One region of the Peribacillus sp. YIM B13472 genome, then DNA from elsewhere that is predicted to be linked to it. Evidence: riboswitches for the same ligand, from Rfam matches in the RefSeq annotation. Region 1 holds a riboswitch; each other region holds the start of a gene.

Region 1 (4,844 bases):
TTTAATTGTTCTGCTCCTCGGCTTTTTGTATTTTTTCATTCAGGATAATCCGAAGATAGAATCCGCATTCATATCGATCAGAGCTTCCATTGTAGCCATCATCGCCTATGCGGCTATCAAGATAGGAAAAACGGCTGTTGTAGATAAATCAACTTTCTGTATTTTAATAGTAGGAATTCCAGTCCTCTTCTTTATTCATCCTGTGATAGTTATAGTAGCAGGAGCTGTAGCGGGTATTGTGACAATCTCCATTAAGAGAAAATTAGGTTACGATGTCAAGATGGACAGAAAAGATATAAGAAAAGAAGAAAATGATTTCGAACCTTTCATGGGTGCTGGCATATAGGTAAATCAAAAAAGGGGCTAACTAATTTTCAAGAAAGCGTGTGATGAAATGATGGAATTGTGGGAGTTGTTTAGTACCTTCTTTATTATCGGCTTTGTATCGTTCGGAGGCGGATACGCCATGATTCCCCTAATAGAATCGGAAGTCTCACAGCATGGATGGATGACGACGCAACAATTTACCGATATAATCGCCATTTCCGGAATGTCTCCAGGACCTGTCACAGCCAATAGTGCCATTCTCGTTGGCTATTCGACTGCTGGATTAGCAGGAGCCATATCATCTGCTCTCGGAATCTTGCTACCTGCTATTATATTCGTCACCGTCATAGCCACCTTCTTCAGCAAATTGAATCATTATCCAGTTATTCAATCCATGTTTTATGGTTTAAGACCCATTGTCACTAGTTTAATCCTCTTTGCAGCAATCAGTTTAGCACTTTCCAATCATATGATAGTCCAGAACTTTTCATGGCATACGATAAGCTTATTACTCGTTTTTGGATTATCATTATTTGCCCTAATGAAATTACGCTGGCACCCAGCCTATGTAATTATTCTTTCTGGTTTAGTTGGTGTTGTCCTCTATTCATGACAAATGTCGCACACACAACCATTATGCGTCGCGTTTTCAATATGGACGGGAATTACGCAGTTATTTTGGTGATGGAAAAAAAGTTTGTTACCATACATTTAAAAATACAAGGAAATGAAATGAAGACTGCCTTGATTACATTTTGAACACTGATACTGACATAAGTGCGAAGATCACTTTTGAATTGCTTATGTTTTAGTATTTCACCCATACAGAAAACACCCTGCATCCAATGATTCAGGGTGTTTTTTCATTATTATTCTCTTTTTAAGAAGTATGTTTCTTCGTTTCATCATTTCCCTGCTGAAACCGTGGAAAACCAATCAAGATGGCAACGACACCACAAAGTCCAATTAGTATTGGATAATATGAATACGGCAAGATGCTCATCGGAGAAATTTTTGCTACCCCTGCTGCAACAAGCAGTTGTGCTCCATATGGAATCAACCCTTGGATACAACAGGCAAAAACGTCAAGTAAGCTCGCCGATTTACGCGGATCAATCCCATACTTATCAGCGATATTTTTGGCAAGTGGCCCGGCAATGATAATCGAAATCGTGTTATTTGCCGTCGAAAGGTTCGTCAAACCAACAAGCCCGGCAATGCTGAATTCCGCCCCTTTTTTTGATTTGCTATTTCGGGTCACGAGGTGGAGTAGATAATCGATGCCACCATTATGTTTGATTACAGCTACCATACCTGCTATTAAAATGGCAAGGAAGGATATTTCATACATTCCCGCCATTCCTTCACCAACTTTTTGAATGACACCCAACGGTTGATAACTTCCATCAGCCAAGCCGATAATTCCGGCAAATACGATTCCGATGGAAAGGACCAGGAACACATTGACTCCTGCCAATGCAGTGATCAATACGCAAAGATATGGAAGAATCTTCACCCAATTATAAGACTGTTGGGAGATGTCGGCTTGTTCGCCCATGGTTAAAATTCCTAGGATGACACATGTGATGATGGCAGCAGGTAAAACGATGAAAAAATTCACTTTAAACTTATCCTTCATTTTCGTTCCTTGAGTTCGAACTGCAGCGATTGTCGTATCTGAAATGAAGGAAAGGTTATCTCCAAACATCGCACCACCAATAACGGCCGCCATTGATAGGGCAAGCGAAATATCGGTTTGCTCACTAATTCCCACCCCGATAGGCGCTAGTGCTACAATCGTTCCCATGCTCGTCCCCATAGATAGAGAAATAAAACAAGCGATAATGAAAATCCCTACCATTAATAGATTTTGCGGAAAAACAGCTAAGGCAAGATTCACAGTTGATTCAACTGCCCCCATGCCATTGGCAACTTCGGCAAAAGCGCCAGCTAAAAGGAAAATGATAACCATTAACATAATATTGGCGTCACCGGCACCTTTACAGAAGATATCAACCTTTTCATTGAATGTCTCTTTCCGATTCATCGCCAATGCAGCTGCCGATGCAATTGAAATCGCTACAATCACCGGAAATGAATAAAAATCTTTAGTGATGATTCCGGACCCTATAAATAAAATTAAAAATACGACAAACGGGATCAATGCCCATGGATTTCCTTTATTGTTTGCACTCATGATGTACACCTCTTTTTATTTTTCCCGCGACATTTGTCACAGCTCTTATTCTATTAACAGTTTTCGCAAATAACTCCAATTTGAACCTACCTGATTATCCAGTCATGGAGCTATAGCAAAAAAACTGGCATAAAAAAGACCCCTTCTATTTAACAACAAGAAGAGGTCTTTTAATTTATAAAAAACACCCTCCTTATCTTTCAGGCGAAAATCAGCCTGCTGGATTTGGCACAGCACTCCATTTAAGTCCGCTGCCGAGACATCTTCGGGCCAGTCCCTCCGTCTCTCTTGATAAGAAGATTACATTATATAATTTATCAAAAATTACGATGCCTGCCAGAAAAGTACCACGCTGGAAACTTGCCTAAGTTCGTGACATCGAAAGTCGTTTTGAAAAGCAAATATAACAGTACAGCATTTTGTCTATTTTCGCAAGGGTTAATTTTAAATTATTTTACATGCACTCCTTACTGATTATAAAGAGATCTTGACATGTGCAGTTAATCAGTTATTTTCATTTATCGGGACGGAATTCATATAAAAAAGAGGTCTAATGACCTCTCAGCAAATTTGTTGTATTAGGTTAGATGAATTATTTTTGGTCGAGTTCACATCAGTCGATACCTCAAAGGCTTCCATCTGTTCCGAATCGAATGACTTTAAATACTGCTGCAGATATGCAGGATCATTATTGGTTGGATTCAACCAATCCTTTTCATCTTCCGGTTTTAGGATGACAGGCATACGATCATGAATGCTGGTCATCAGCTCATTAGGAACGGTTGTTATAACGGAGCACGTGTAGATGCTGAGGCCTTCAGGGGATTTCCAGGATTCCCATATACCGGCCATTCCAAATGGAGCATGATTCTTCAGTTTTATTCGCATCGGTATTTTTCTTTCTGGTGTCTTCTTCCACTCATAAAATGAGTCAGCGATTATCAAGCATCTCTTCTTCTTATACGCATTCTTGAAGCTTGCTTTCTCGGCAATGGTTTCCGCTCTGGCATTGATCATTTTATAGCCCACTTTTTCGTCTTTTGCCCAGAAAGGAATGAGTCCCCACCGAAGATATCCAAGTCGGTTCATTGCCCCGTCATTAATGACGGATAGCACGGATTGGGAGGGAGCAATATTGTAGCTGAATTGGTATTCCTCATCAAATGATCCTTGAATATCAAACCGATCTTTTATTTCTTCAATGTCAGTGAAAAGGGTGAAACGTCCACACATAATATCGCCTACCGTATTAAGATTTATTACAGTGTAACAAATGGAACGGGAAGGCACAAATCAGCGTTCTAAAATCCTGATGTCGGTAAATGGTTGATTAAATAATTCGCTGGAAATCAAAAGAGTGCCAAGGACTTCTCTTTCATCTTCAGCTTTAATGATTTCCGACAAAATTAAGGTACTGCCATTCCTAACCGTCACTTTATATTCATTCATGGAATCCCCCCTCAAAAGGCTAGATGGTTGTTATTATAAACTAAAAACCCACAAGTATCAGTATTGAACTCTGGCAGAGTTATGGTTAATCATCTAATGAAGAGGCCGTTTGGAGGTTCCTTTACACTTTAAAGGGTTAGTCGAACAATGCCCGGGACCATAAATCCTTGATAGGCGGCAAAAAAAGACTGTCCATGAATGATTCATGGACAGTCAGGATCTGTCAAAGGTTTATCGCTTCAATACTGATAATTGATTATGGAGATGGCATTGAGGAAAGCCCCAACAGCAGGTGTGAAAAGGAACGCTCTTCTAAAAGGACCAAATTGGAGTTGCCCCCTTTTCCATGTCCATTCATTATTTAAAATGCAGTAAAACCTCATTTATTAAATGTGCTGCCAATGTAACGGTTTTATTATTTTCGTCCAAAGAAGGATTCACTTCCGAGATATCAAAGGAGAGGATCTTTTCATTCGATACGATATGCCTAATAATGGAACGGACCAATTTCGGATTCAGTCCAAACGGCGATGGAGCACTTACCCCAGGTGCGTAGGCTGAATCAATAACGTCCGTACATAATGTAAGAATAATGTAGTCATTTTCCTTAGCGAATTCATTTATCCGCCGCTTAGTTTCATCCATTTCGTTCAATGACAAATCTTCTTCCAATATGTAGTCGACCTTACTTCTATCGGCTGTTTCAAACAGTGCCTTCGTATTCCCCTGCTTCTGAATTCCAACACATAAATAGCCACAACTTTGATCTTCGTCCAAAATCTGCTTAAACATCGTTCCTGATGAACTTTCTTTTTCATAAGGCCTCATATCAAAGTGAGCGTCAATATTAATAATCCCCAATCTAGCTTTT
Region 2 (4,844 bases), on a different contig from region 1:
GAAACCTTCGTGATATATAATGTATCGTTTCTATCGGATTCACGAATTTCCGCACTTCTCGTCGCCATTTCAGGTGTCAATCCGGAATCTACCCTGAACATGGGCATCACGATGTTCAAACCATGCGAGATGGTTGTAAGGAACTTCGGCGGCTTCGTCACGAGGCCCAAGCATGGAGAAGAAAGAATCACCCCTGCAATGTCCCATTCCTCTTCCTGAAGAAGGCGTATCGAAATCAAACCGCCCATGCTGTGTCCAAGTAAAAAGACCGGCAACGAATATTCGTAAGCCTCTTCTATCCAGCTTTTCACTTCATCCAAATACTCATCAAAGGAATCGATATGTCCCCGGTAGGCGCGAGTTGTCATACCCTGCCCAGGAAGGTCGCCCATGACGACATGGTATCCAGCTGAAAGCCACATTTGTGTTACCCACTTATAACGTCCGTGATGTTCCATTGCCCCATGAATGATGACAATGACGCCCTTTGCGTCTCCTTCTGTCTCCCATTTCCACATTCGAAATCCCCCTTTCACTTTTCACTTGTTGTATACGATCCATGATAGTCAAAATAATATATATAAATTATAACCATATTCGTGATTTTCGACAAAAAAGAAATCTAACAAGTTGTACATTGCTATTATAAATAGCCAAGTATATTTGCATACGGTATATTAAAATAATACATAAAAATATTCACTTCGGAAAGGAAATGATTGAAAATGATTATTTATCCGTATAAAGGCAAAGAACCTGAAATCGCTGAAAGCGCTTATATTGCCGAAAATGCTGTAGTGACAGGTGATGTCAAAATCGGCGACGAAACATCCATTTGGTTCAATTCCGTCATTCGCGGTGATGTATCCCCAACCATCATCGGGAAAAAAGTCAGTATACAGGATAACAGCGTCCTGCACCAAAGCCCAAATAATCCATTGATCATCGAGGATGAAGTGACCATTGGCCATCAGGTCATTTTACATAGCTGTAAAATCCGCAAAGGAGCTTTGATCGGCATGGGATCGATCGTACTTGATGAAGCCGAAATCGGCGAAGGTGCATTCATCGGTGCCGGCAGTCTCGTTCCCCAAGGTAAAGTCATTCCACCGAACATGTTGGCATTCGGACGTCCAGCTAAAGTCATTCGCGAAATTAACGAAGAAGATCGCCAGGATATGGAACGCATCGTACGTGAATACGCCGAAAAAGGCCAATACTATAAAACGGCGGAACGAATAAAGTAACTCACGTGTAATTGACTGAAAGTTATGAGTATTGCACTGAAACTCACGAGTAAACGTTCCAAACTCACGAGTAATTGCACTAATTCACGAGTAAATTGCTCGAACTTACGAGTAAATTGCTCTAATTCACGAGTAAACGGCTCGAATTCACGAGTAATTGCTACAAATTCACGAGTAAACCGCTCGAACTCACAAGTAAATGCTGCAAACTCACGAGTAAACGGCTCGAATTCACGAGTAATTGCTACAAATTCACGAGTAAACGGCTCGAACTCACGAGTAAATGCTACATATTCACGAGTAAACGGCTCGAACTCACGAGTAAATTGCTCAACTCACGAGTAAATGCTACAAATTCACGAGTAAACCGCTCGAACTCACGAGTAGTTGACCCAAACAAACTTGTAAACGCCCTGACTCACGGCGTATTGCACGTAACTTGAATTTCTTTGGGATTTCTTGAATTATTCCCGCTGAAGGCAAAATTAATCCATAAAAAAAGGTGCCTCGCTAATTGCGGGACACCTTTTTCTATATGGATTACGCTTGTGCTTTTAATGTTTCTGCTTTGTCCGTGCGTTCCCATGGAAGATCGACATCTGTACGGCCAAAGTGTCCGTAGGCAGCTGTTTGTTTGTAGATCGGGCGACGAAGGTCAAGCATTTTGATGATACCTGCTGGACGAAGGTCGAAGTTAGCGCGAACTAGGTCAACAAGGACTTCTTCGCTAACTGTACCAGTTCCGAACGTATCAATTGAGATAGATACAGGCTCTGCCACACCAATTGCGTATGCCAGTTGAACTTCCGCTTTGTCGGCAAGGCCGGCTGCCACGATGTTTTTCGCAACGTAACGAGCAGCGTATGCAGCAGAACGGTCAACTTTAGTAGCATCCTTACCAGAGAATGCACCGCCGCCGTGACGAGCGTAACCGCCGTAAGTATCAACGATGATTTTACGTCCAGTAAGACCAGCATCCCCTTGAGGTCCGCCAATTACGAAACGGCCAGTCGGGTTGATGAAGTACTTAGTATCGGCATCGATCAATTCAGCTGGAACGACTGCTTTGATCACATGTTCTTTTAGATCGGCTTGAATTTGTTCAAGCGTAATTTCTGCATCATGTTGTGTAGAGATAACGATCGTATCTACACGTACAGGAACGTTATTTTCATCATATTCCACAGTTACCTGTGTTTTACCATCAGGGCGTAGGTAAGCAAGAGTTTCATCTTTACGAACTTGAGCCAAGCGGAATGAAAGTTTATGCGCCAATGAAATCGGAAGCGGCATAAGCTCTTCTGTTTCATTACAAGCAAATCCGAACATAAGACCTTGGTCCCCTGCACCGATTGCATCGATTTCTTCCTCTGACATGTTTCCTTCACGAGCTTCCAATGCTTTGTCGACACCAGCTGCGATATCGGCAGACTGCTCATCAATGGAACTTAACACGGCACAAGTTTCAGCATCGAAACCGTATTTCGCACGTGTGTAGCCAATTCCTTTAATCGTATCACGAACGATACGCGGAATATCCACGTAAGCGGACGTTGTAATTTCACCAGCAACAAGTACAAGACCTGTAGTTACGCTAGTTTCACACGCAACACGTGCATTTGCATCCTTAGCTAGGATAGCATCTAAAATGGAATCTGAAATCTGGTCACAAATTTTGTCCGGATGGCCCTCTGTAACAGATTCAGAAGTAAATAGACGTTTCTTTGACATCATATTTCCTCCTTGGAAGTTAGTATGTTGCAGGCAAAAGCCTGATTTTTACGGAACTCGTTTCCCTCATTAGTTTCAACTATAGACACAGAATTACTTAAAAAAACACAAAAACCTTCCCTGGCAAATGAGGAAAGGTTTAACATTCTGTCTTCTATCCTTTCACTCTTATCGTTCAAGGGTTTTTTACCTTGCTCAGGTTAGCACCATCACCACTATTCCTTGAAGACCTTCGCTTTATTTTCGGCGATCGATCTTGGAGTCAAGTTCAATATGGCAGGTTGCTGGGTTTCAAAGGGCCTGTCCCTCCACCAACTCGGGATAAGAGAATCCGTACAATTTAAGATATTATCGTATCTGGCAGGAACTTGTCAATGCTTTTCTAAAAAGAACATTTCCACCCAGAATGGCGTTCATTTGAAAAAACATGTTGATACAACGTCCTAGAAGGGTTTACAATGCAAAACACGAATAGAAATGCTGTAAATTGCCATTAATAATAAAGGAATGAGCATCCGAAAAGAAACGACATCCTGACTTTCCCTTTAGACATATATTGTTTACTTACTTCCTATTAAAATAAAATTTTCTTCATGAAAGTTTATGCGATAATCCTGAATCGGTTCCTGCCGGATTAAAATGATTAACGCGACCAACTGAAAATAATCACAAATTAAAATAAATAGTATAGACTAATTAAATGAATGTGTTATACTAATTGTAATCTAAAAACTTAAACAAAGGAAGGTACCTCATATATGAATTCTGTAGACGTTTCTAATGAGTTACACCAATTATTAACAGGAAACAATGTGCAAACTCAACTTTCAGTTCCTCAATTGGTCGAAAAAGTATTAAGCAGAAATGAAGGCGTTCTAACATCTACCGGTGCGGTAAAAGCTGAAACTGGCAAATATACAGGTCGTTCACCTAAAGATAAATATATCGTGGAAGAAGCATCAGTTAAAGATAAAGTCGATTGGGGTTCAGTGAACCAGCCAATTTCCGAAGATGTGTTCAATAAACTATATAATAAAGTAGTTGACTACCTAAAAGCAAAAGAAGAGATTTTTGTTTTTAAAGGTTTCGCTGGTGCAGACGAATCATCACGTCTTCCTATCCGTGTTGTTAATGAATATGCTTGGCATAACCTTTTCGCCCATACTTTGTTCATCCGTCCAAACGAAGAGGAACTGAGAGGTCACGAAGCTGAATTCACAATCCTTTCTGCACCTAACTTCAAAGCAGACCCGGAAGTTGATGGAACTGCATCCGAAACTTTCATCATCGTTTCATTTGAACGCCGTACAATCTTGATCGGCGGAACGGAATATGCAGGAGAAATGAAAAAATCGATCTTCTCGATCATGAACTACTTACTTCCAGAGGCTGGAATCCTTCCAATGCATTGCTCTGCTAACGTAGGACGTGAAGGGGACGTCGCTTTATTCTTCGGACTGTCCGGTACAGGCAAAACGACATTGTCTGCAGACACTAGCCGTAAACTGATTGGCGATGACGAGCACGGCTGGTCTTCTAACGGCGTATTCAACATCGAAGGCGGCTGCTATGCTAAAACGATCAACCTTTCACGTGAAAAAGAACCGCAAATTTTCGATGCGATCCGTTTCGGTGCCGTACTGGAAAATGTTGTTGTTGATCCGGATACACGTGAAGCGAACTATGATGACAGTTCATTGACTGAAAACACTCGTGCTGCTTACCAAATGCAAGCGATCGATAACATCGTGAACCCAAGTATTGCAGGACACCCAAATACAATCATTTTCTTGACAGCTGATGCTTCAGGCGTTCTGCCTCCAATCAGCAAGCTTTCCAAAGAACAGGCAATGTTCCACTTCCTAA
Region 3 (4,844 bases), on a different contig from region 1:
TAGGAACAGCTTACTGACTTTCGTCAATGTAATCATTAATCCTCACCTCTTTTATCCAATAAAACCTATGAACTTAGTTGATTTCTCTACATTATTAGTCTGTTTCTCATATCATGCACATGTTTTCCCCATTAAAACAGAAAAAACCTTTCTGCATGAGCAGAAAGGCAGGTGAAAAAGCAGGCCTTTCTCTCATCTTCCAAAGTAATTAAACTTTGTGTGAATTGGCACCTTTCCAAGGAAATCTCCTTGTCGGTTGCCGGGTTTCATCGGGCACATCCCTCCACCTCTCTTGATAAGAGCTAATATATAGAATATTTGTACATCATTAAGTTCTTTAGTATGGAGAAATTTTATCATAGATAAAAAAGGAGCGCAATGTATATTATTTCTAGTTCAAGAATGAACAGGAACTTTGCTTAAAGCGTTTTGGAAGTCAAGGAGACGATATTCGTCGCTTTTTCAATCGCCTGCTCCAAATCTTCTATTAAGTCGTCTACATTTTCAATCCCAATGGATAATCGGACTTGATCGGCACGTACACCCGCTTTCGCAAGACCCGCCTCATTCAATTGTTGATGGGTCGTACTGGCTGGGTGGATGATCAAGCTCTTCGCATCCCCTACATTCGCCACATGGGACCATAATTCCACCGAATTGATAAGTTTTGCCCCAGCTTCGCGATTACCTTGTATTCCAAAAGTCACGACAGATCCAGCTCCCTTAGGCAAATATTTATCCGCAAGGGCTTTATCGGGATGATCCTCATCACCAGGATGCGAAACCCAAGTCACGGCAGGATGGTTTTTTAAATATTTAATGACAGACTTGGTGTTTGATAGATGCTCTTTCATCCTTACGTGCAGCGTTTCAAGTCCAAGCGTAAACTGGAATGCACTTTGGGCACTTAGCGCAGGGCCTAAATCACGAAGTAACTGGACTCTAGCTTTCGTTATGAATGCGGCAGGTCCAACTGCCTCGGCGTATACCAGACCGTCGTAACTTGGGTCAGGCTCCGTGAAGCCAGGGTAGTTTGGCGAGTTCCAATCGAACTTCCCTGCATCCACGATGACACCGCCTAGTGTCGTTCCATTTCCCAGAAGCCATTTTGTAGCGGAATGGATGACGATGTCCGCTCCAAAATCAATTGGTCTGCAAAGATACGGTGTCGCAAAGGTATTATCAATGATTAAAGGTATGCCGGCATCATGGGCGATTTCCGCTACCGCTTCAATATCAAGCACCCTCAAACTTGGATTACCGATCGTTTCAGCAAAAATGGCTTTAGTTCTTGGCGTAATCGCCCTTTTGAAATTTTCAGGGTCATCGGGAGAAACGAACTTCACTTTAATCCCATATTTAGGAAGAGTATTTTCAAAAAGGTTATACGTACCGCCATATAATGTAGAGGCTGAAACAATCTCATCACCTGCAGCGGCAATATTCAGGATTGAAAGTGAGATGGCAGCCATTCCGCTTGCTGTTGCCAATCCGCCGATACCGCCTTCCAATAAGGCCATTCTTTCCTCAAAAACGCTGACCGTGGGATTATGAAGTCGTGTATATATATAGCCATTCTCCTTTAGGCCAAATAAATTCGCTGCATGGTCGGTGTCTTTGAACAAGTATGCATTGCTTTGGTAGATAGGAACTGCACGTGCACCTGTTTCATCAGCTTGCAGACCGCCATGAACACTCAATGTTTCGAAACGCAACTTTTTCTCTGACATATTATTTCACCTTTTTTCTATGGATTTAGTTGGAATTATATGAAATCTGGCCATTTATAAACAAAAAAACCACTTCAATAAGAAGAGGTCTCAAGAACACACCTCATCTACCAGAGCCAACACTCTGCTGGAATTAGCACCGTATATAAAATTTATACCGGTTGCCGGGCTTCGTCGGGCCAGTCCCTCCGCCACTCTTGATAAGAACTATTAAATTCTGCCATTACTTAATTCAAAATATATCATTTTAGAATAAATCAGTCAATGAATTGTTAGAATATTCTTTGTTTAATTCCGATCTCGCATTCAAATATCCGCAACAAAGAAACCAACCACGGTTCTGATTGGTTTCTTAGCTGATTTCCTTAAGCAATCCGTACAAATAAGGAACGGATTGAAAGGCATATATTTTTTTTTGCAGCTGTCCTTGTTTGAAAAGCAATAAACAAGGCACACTTTCGATTTCATATGATTCGGCAATTGCTTGGACATAGTTCATATTCATTTTGCCTGCCTTCAATTCCGGGAACAGCTCCAAGGATATCGTCAGCATCTTGGAGGCAACCTGACAAGTGCCGCATAAAGGCGTATATAAATATAAGCAAAAGGTTTCCCCATTTTTAACAGCAAGCTTACACTCTTCTTCTTTCCATTCCTGCATCAATTAATCGTTCACCCTTTGACTTAAAAATTTCATTTTCACATTCATATTGGCAGATAGTAGCACAGTTGCGATATGATGTTCGGGTGAGCTTTCCACTTCTTTGTACATTTTATTAATATACAAGTGGTTCGCTTCCGGCATTTCCCTTCGGAACTGCTTCCGCAGCTTTTCTCCTGATTCATCTGCGTCAAAAAGGAGATAAACATCACGATCCATCAATTCATCCACTAATTCATCCAGCTTAGTTAATGATATGGTCCCATTCGTACATCTTATTTCCACATCTTCATTTAAAACGGAGGCAACTTTTCTTCTATCGGAACTGCCTTCTACAATGATCACTTTATCGAATTCGCCCCACTCCATGTCATCACTCCATCTCACGAATTATGTGCGCAACTGCCGCTGTACAAAATGAAAAAGAGAGCAGGCCTTTTCAGTCCCCCCTCTCCTTCTTTTTAACCGTTGATTAAACTCTCATACTCTTCAGCGCTCATCAAGTTTTCAATATCACTGCTATTAGATGGTTCAAGCACGACCATCCATGCCTTTTCATAAGGAGACTCATTTACATATTCAGGGTTGTCACTTAAATCTTCGTTTACTTCAACAACCTTGCCACTGATAGGTGCATAAAGCTCAGAAACGGTCTTAACGGATTCAACACTTCCAAATGGTTCGTTCGCTTTCAATTCATCGCCGATTTCCGGAAGCTCAACGAATACGATGTCCCCAAGCTCGGACTGTGCGAAAGCCGTAATCCCAATGCGCACTGTTCCATCTTCCGTTTTGACCCATTCATGTTCTTTAGTGTAACGAAGTTCTTTTGGTGTTGTTGTCATTATTAACCCTCCATATGTACATCTTATTTTATCTATTACATTATAAGGTAGATTGTTTGTTTAAGTAAGGAATTAACCAAATATTTTGTGAAATTTCAGTTCCAAACCTGTTCGAATTGCTCTTCTTTGAAACCTACCGTCACTTTGGTGCCATCTGTAACAATCGGTCTTTTCAGAAGCATGCCATCCGTGGACAATATATCAAGCATCTCTGCTTCAGAAGCTTCTTTCAGCTTATCCTTTAAGCCCAGCTCCCGATATTTTTGACCGCTAGTATTGAAAAACTTCTTCAATTCCAAATTGCTGATTTTATATAGTTGTTCTATTTCTGTTCGCGAAGGCGGATTTTCCGCTATATGGATCGCTTCATATTGCAGTTCTTGATTATCCAGCCACTTCTTCGCGTTACGGCATGTGCCGCATTTTGGGTACCAATATAATGTTAAGCCCATCATTTCACCACCTATCAATAGAATACCCGTTTTCAGCACGCAATACAATGAAATGTCTTTTGAATTTCCAATGCGATTTCATCAAAGGAAATAAAGGGAATGCCTTTACGGGCATTCCCTTTACAGTTTCTGATTCATTGCTTAAAGAGCATATTTTTCCGCTTCGATTACCTTGATGGAAGCTTCACGTTTTTTCGCAATGACATTGATCGGATTGTGTCTTGTCAGCTTGCGGAGCGACGAAAGCATGATGCGAAGAGTATCGCCTGTTTCCACTGCAATCAATGTTTCTTTTGCATGCTGTTCTATTTCATTGAAAGCTTCCTGAACGAAGATTTCAGTGTAAAGCACCTTTTGTTTGTTCTTCTCCAGGCCTGTAGCTGCAATGGCTTTCTCCGTACGCAATACCACGGATTCAGCTGCATAGGCAAGGGATACGATATCGGCAATGTTAGAGAGGATTTCTTGTTCTTGATCAAGAGTTTTGCCGTATTTCTGTGCCGCTAGTCCAGCTGCCAAAATACCGATTTTCTTAGCGTTCCTAACAAGCATTTTTTCTTGTGCCAGTGGCTCATCGCCAGGTTCTTCCGGCATCATCATCATTAATTCCTCTTGCAAGCCTTGAGCTTTTTGAAGAAGCGGCAATTCCCCTTTAAGTGCTTTCTTCAGGAAAGTTCCCGGGACCAGCAATCGGTTGATTTCATTTGTACCTTCAAAGATCCGGTTAATACGGGAATCGCGATATGCTTTTTCAATTTCATACTCCTGCATGAAACCATAACCGCCATGAAGCTGTACGCCTTCGTCCGTAACATAATCCAATACTTCGGAAGCGAAGAATTTATTCAATGAACACTCAATGGCATACTCAGCAACTGCAGCCGCCATTGATTTCCCATCTTTCACTTGCTCATCCGTCAATTTGCTTTGTCTTTGATCATAAAGGCCAACCGTACGATATACAGAGCTTTCTGCTGCATATATTTTAGCAGCCATTGTTGCAAGTTTTTCTTTCGTCAAGTTAAAATCGGAAATTTTCGTTTTGAACTGTTGACGTTGATTCGTATAAGCAGCTGTAATCTCAAGGGCACGTTTAGATCCGCCAACCGCACCGACGCCTAATTTATAGCGGCCGATATTCAGGATATTGAAAGCG
Region 4 (4,844 bases), on a different contig from region 1:
ATGTGGACCGCTTTTATTTTCATTCACTCTATTTTAGGGAGCCGAATGGCATCTTATTTGAACTAGCTACTGATGGACCTGGTTTTGCAGTGGATGAAGCAGAGCAGCACCTAGGTGAGAACCTTGCCCTGCCACCTTTTTTAGAATCGAGAAGAAAGGATATTGAATCGAATTTAAAACCACTGAATACAAAATCAACAAATTAATCAACGGGAAAGGAAGTAATCGGCATGCAAAAGCAAAATGCTGGAATACATCATATAACCGCAATTGTAGGCAATCCTCAAGAGAATGTGGATTTTTATGCTGGAATATTGGGAATGCGTATGGTGAAGAAAACCGTTAATTTTGATGATCCAGGCACCTATCATTTATATTTCGGAGATGAATCAGGTTCACCGGGCTCAATCATCACTTTCTTTCCTTGGCCTGAAGCATACCGAGGGACAATAGGTTCTGGACAAGTGGGGATTACAACATATGCCGTTCCGGAAGGGTCAATGGACTTCTGGAAAATGCGTTTGGATAAATTTAACATAGGCTTTGAAAAGGTTTCACGTTTCGGTGAGGAATATCTGGAATTTCAAGACCCGCATGGTTTGCAACTTGAACTGGTTGAGCGTAAAGAAGGTAAAAATAGCAAGTGGTCATTCGGCGGTGTACCAGCTGATAAGGCGGTCAAGGGATTCGGAGGTGCCGTATTATTGACGTCAAAGCCGATCAAAACGATGGAACTATTAGAGAAAGTGATGGGCCTGCAAAAGATTGGGGAAGAGGGCGATTTCATCCGCTTCAAATCCACATCGGACATCGGAAATTTGATAGATGTTAAAAAAACGGTTTTGCCCAATGGGAAAATCGGAGTGGGAACTGTCCATCACCTTGCATGGCGTGCAAGCGATAATGAAGATCATAAAGAATGGAGGGAGCATATAGGTAACCATGGCTATGGTGTGACACCCTTTAAAGACCGTCAATACTTCGATGCCATTTATTTCAGGGAAGATGGAGGCATTCTCTTTGAAGTTGCCACAGATCCACCTGGCTTCGCTCATGATGAAACGAATGAAACGATGGGGAGTAAATTAATGCTGCCGCCATGGCTGGAAGAAAAAAGGGAGTACATGGAGAAAACGTTACTGCCGGCAGTGCCGAGAGTACTAGAGGAGGATAAATGATGAAGCATATTTTTCAAAAAGGAAGTAATCCAGAAGCGCCATTGCTTTTGCTTTTACATGGCACTGGAGGAACGGAAACAGATCTCTTGCCATTAGCGGAAATGGTTTCACCGGGTTCATCCGTATTGAGTGTACGGGGAAATGTACTTGAAAACGGAATGCCTCGGTATTTCCGCCGGTTATCCGAAGGGATTTTTGATGAAGAAGATTTGATCTTTCGTACGAAGGAGCTTTATGACTTCTTGGACTTAGCGGCCGGAAAATATGACTTTGATCGTGACAAAGTGGTAGCATTAGGTTATTCTAATGGTGCCAATATAGCGGCAAGTTTGATGTTCCATTTCGAAGGGGCACTACAAGGAGCGATTCTTCATCATCCAATGGTACCTAGACGAGGTATTGCACTGCCGTCCCTCTCGGATATACCTGTTTTTATTGCTGCAGGTAAAAACGATCCAATCTGCCCGGCAGAAGAAACGGAAGAACTCAATCAACTTTTACTGCAAGCTGGTGCTACGGTGGATGTTCATTGGGAAAATTACGGTCATCAGTTAACACGTTCAGAGGTTGAGGCAGCAGGTTCATGGTTTCATAAGAACTTTATATAAGAATGAAAGAGGGAATGAAGATGATTTCAGTTAATCCTGAAAGTCTGACTGAACGGGAAAATTATAAGTTTTTGACTGGAAGCATTATACCGAGACCTATAGCCCTGGTTACGACACAATCCGAAACCGGTACAATCAATATAGCGCCGTTCAGCTTTTTCAACATAGTCAGTTCCAATCCTCCGATGATTTCCATTTCTGTTCAACGGAAAGAAGGAGTTTCAAAGGACACGGCCCGAAATGCAATTCAAACAGGTGAATTCGTTGTTCATATCACTGATGAAAATAATGTTGCTGATGCAAATCGAACGGCGAAGGAACTCCCATCTGACGAAAGTGAATTGGGTCTTACCAATTTCACGCCAGCTGTTAGTGATAAAGTATCCGTACCTGGATTGCAAGAAGCGAAGGTACGCTTTGAATGTACATTAGAGCATGCGATACCGTTGGCAGGTTCCCAGAATAAACCTGGTTGTGATTTATTGATAGGGAAAATAGTCTGCTATCATATAGAGCAAGATATTTACCATAATGGCCGAATTGACCAGAATGGGCTAAAACCTGTAGCAAGATTAGCGGGTCATACTTATACAAAACTAGGGGAATTATTTGAAATAGAACGTCCTTAAGTGAAAAGAAAGAAAGAATGGCGTCATCTTTTTGAGATGGCTTCATTTTTTTAGATCAAAATTATCCGGTTAGATTTATCTGCAATTTTAATGCGGTGAGCGGTAGTTCCGAAAACTGGCAATCATTTCATTTCAATGCCGGAGGTGCCATGATTGTTAGAATTTAAAAGAAAGTCTTTACAAACGAAAACAAAACTTGACAAATTTTTCATAGATTGATAAAGTTATAAAAAAATAATTTCTTATCCAGAGAGGTGGAGGGACTGGCCCTATGAAACCTCAGCAACAGGTCTAAAAAGGCACTGTGCTAATTCCAGGGGGTGAAACCTTGATAGATAAGACCGTACGTGTTTATTTGTCAGTAACGCACTCTTTTTTAGAGTGCGTTTTCGTTTTTTCTGGATGCAAGATTAAGGAGAGTAAGAATGGAAAACAAAAGGAAGCATGATTTTCAAAGGCAAATGCAAGCACGGCATATAATAATGCTATCGCTTGGCGGGGTGATTGGAACTGGTTTATTCTTAAGTTCGGGTTATACGATTCACCAGGCTGGTCCGTTTGGCACCATCCTTTCGTATCTGATTGGAGCAGTAGTGGTTTATCTAGTCATGCTATGTCTAGGTGAACTGGCAGTACATATGCCCGAGACAGGTGCGTTTCATAGCTACGCAGCCAAATACATCGGACCAGGGACAGGGTATACAGTAGCCTGGTTGTATTGGCTAACTTGGACGGTTGCACTAGGTTCGGAATTCACGGCTGCAGGATTGTTGATGCAGCGATGGTTTCCATCAATAAGTGTCTGGATATGGAGTGCTCTATTTGCCATTTTGGTCTTGGCATTAAATGCGTGGACCGTTAAGTTTTTCGCTGAATCCGAATTCTGGTTTGCGTCTATTAAGGTATTTGCTATTGTGATATTTATTATTCTGGGAGCTGCAGCAATGGTAGGTTTTATTCCAATAATTGATTCACAGTCAGCTCCGTTATTTTCCAATTTCACAAGTGCAGGTTTATTTCCGAATGGTGCTTTCGCCATTCTGATGACGATGCTCGCGGTGAATTTCGCATTTTCTGGAACTGAATTAATTGGAATTGCAGCTGGAGAGACAGTGAACCCTGAAAAAACGATACCAAAGGCAATCCGTATGACATTATGGAGATTGATTATCTTTTTTGTGGGTACCATCGTTGTATTATCCGCATTATTGCCAATTTCGGATGCAAGCGTATTAGAGAGCCCCTTTGTTACAGTTCTGGAACAAATTGGAGTGCCATATGCAGCGGGTATTATGAACTTTGTTATATTAACTGCCATTTTGTCTGCTGCAAACTCAGGACTATATGCCTCATCCAGGATGCTTTGGTCACTTGCAGATAAGAAAACTATATCACCCATATTTGCAAAATTGACAAAACGGGGTGTTCCGGTAAATGCAGTCCTTTTCAGTATGTTGGGCGGTGGTTTAGCCCTTTTCTCAAGTATTATTGCACCGGATACTGTATACATAGTGCTCGTATCCATTTCTGGACTAGCCGTGGTTGTAGTTTGGATGAGTATTAGCGCGTCACAGTTTCTATTTCGCAGGCGATTTATAAAAGATGGAAATTCAGTAAATGATTTGGCTTATCATACACCATTATATCCACTCGTTCCAATCGTTTCTTTTATACTATGTCTTGCTTCTTGCATAGGAATTGCATTTGATCCTACACAACGAATTGCACTATATTGTGGCATTCCTTTTATTTTGTTTTGCTATGGAAGTTATTATTTGACACAAACGATAAAGAAAAGAGGAGTAGACCATGAAGAATAAAATAAACCCAATTGACGCAATATTACGAGATCATTCAGTCATGATTTTGGACGGGGCTCTAGCTACAGAGCTTGAAAGGCATGGGTGCGATTTGGACGATCCCCTGTGGTCTGCACGTGTATTACTTGAAAATCCAGAAGTTATTTATCAGGTTCACTCTGACTACTTTCGTGCTGGTGCTGACTGTGCGATCACGGCAAGTTATCAAGCAACAGTTGAAGGTTTCGCCCTCCGCGGAATACAAGAGAAAGAGGCTTTGGAACTAATCCGGAAAACGGTTTTACTTGCAAGGAAAGCAAGAGATGAATTTTGGATGGAAGAAGAATATCAAACGATTAGACCTAAGCCATTGGTCGCTGCATCAGTTGGACCTTATGGGGCTTACCTTGCAGATGGTTCAGAGTATGTAGGAAACTATGGTGTTTCAGATGAAACTTTAACTGCATTTCATCGCTCGCGAATATCTGCTTTGATTGAAGCCGGTGCTGACATTTTAGCATTTGAAACGATTCCTTCCCTGCAAGAAGCAAAAGTATTACATTCATTATTGAAAGAGTATCCAGAAGTCTATGCTTGGCTATCCTTTTCATTGAAAAATGAAAAAGCGAT

Evidence for each region. A riboswitch is a leader RNA that binds a small molecule or an ion and turns the genes downstream of it on or off. The one in region 1 is predicted to bind S-adenosylmethionine.
Region 2: linked by a shared signal. The riboswitch ahead of metK (methionine adenosyltransferase) and the one ahead of ACFX4I_RS05110 (Na+/H+ antiporter NhaC family protein) in region 1 are both predicted to bind S-adenosylmethionine.
Region 3: linked by a shared signal. The riboswitch ahead of ACFX4I_RS02645 (O-acetylhomoserine aminocarboxypropyltransferase/cysteine synthase family protein) and the one ahead of ACFX4I_RS05110 (Na+/H+ antiporter NhaC family protein) in region 1 are both predicted to bind S-adenosylmethionine.
Region 4: linked by a shared signal. The riboswitch ahead of mmuP (S-methylmethionine permease) and the one ahead of ACFX4I_RS05110 (Na+/H+ antiporter NhaC family protein) in region 1 are both predicted to bind S-adenosylmethionine.

What each region holds. Positions count from the first base shown of each region.
Region 1 is NZ_JBHZPG010000004.1:137,772-142,615, forward strand. It holds gene ACFX4I_RS05100 (chromate transporter) at 1-346, shown strand, start outside; gene ACFX4I_RS05105 (chromate transporter) at 395-940, shown strand; gene ACFX4I_RS05110 (Na+/H+ antiporter NhaC family protein) at 1,208-2,524, opposite strand; SAM riboswitch class I at 2,715-2,822, opposite strand; gene ACFX4I_RS05115 (SOS response-associated peptidase) at 3,086-3,757, opposite strand; gene ACFX4I_RS05120 (hypothetical protein) at 3,818-3,973, opposite strand; gene hutG (formimidoylglutamase) at 4,331-4,844, opposite strand, start outside.
Region 2 is NZ_JBHZPG010000021.1:31,667-36,510, reverse strand. It holds gene ACFX4I_RS16440 (alpha/beta hydrolase) at 1-518, opposite strand, end outside; gene ACFX4I_RS16435 (gamma carbonic anhydrase) at 729-1,247, shown strand; gene metK (methionine adenosyltransferase) at 1,788-2,981, opposite strand; SAM riboswitch class I at 3,144-3,306, opposite strand; gene pckA (phosphoenolpyruvate carboxykinase (ATP)) at 3,737-4,844, shown strand, end outside.
Region 3 is NZ_JBHZPG010000002.1:193,489-198,332, reverse strand. It holds gene ACFX4I_RS02650 (methionine ABC transporter ATP-binding protein) at 1-36, opposite strand, end outside; SAM riboswitch class I at 190-302, opposite strand; gene ACFX4I_RS02645 (O-acetylhomoserine aminocarboxypropyltransferase/cysteine synthase family protein) at 420-1,730, opposite strand; SAM riboswitch class I at 1,831-1,937, opposite strand; gene ACFX4I_RS02640 (thioredoxin family protein) at 2,083-2,391, opposite strand; gene ACFX4I_RS02635 (toprim domain-containing protein) at 2,395-2,760, opposite strand; gene gcvH (glycine cleavage system protein GcvH) at 2,853-3,236, opposite strand; gene ACFX4I_RS02625 (arsenate reductase family protein) at 3,332-3,688, opposite strand; gene ACFX4I_RS02620 (acyl-CoA dehydrogenase family protein) at 3,830-4,844, opposite strand, start outside.
Region 4 is NZ_JBHZPG010000025.1:41,282-46,125, forward strand. It holds gene ACFX4I_RS18085 (ring-cleaving dioxygenase) at 1-206, shown strand, start outside; gene ACFX4I_RS18090 (ring-cleaving dioxygenase) at 231-1,178, shown strand; gene ACFX4I_RS18095 (alpha/beta hydrolase) at 1,178-1,786, shown strand; gene ACFX4I_RS18100 (flavin reductase family protein) at 1,807-2,415, shown strand; SAM riboswitch class I at 2,655-2,757, shown strand; gene mmuP (S-methylmethionine permease) at 2,841-4,235, shown strand; gene mmuM (homocysteine S-methyltransferase) at 4,225-4,844, shown strand, end outside.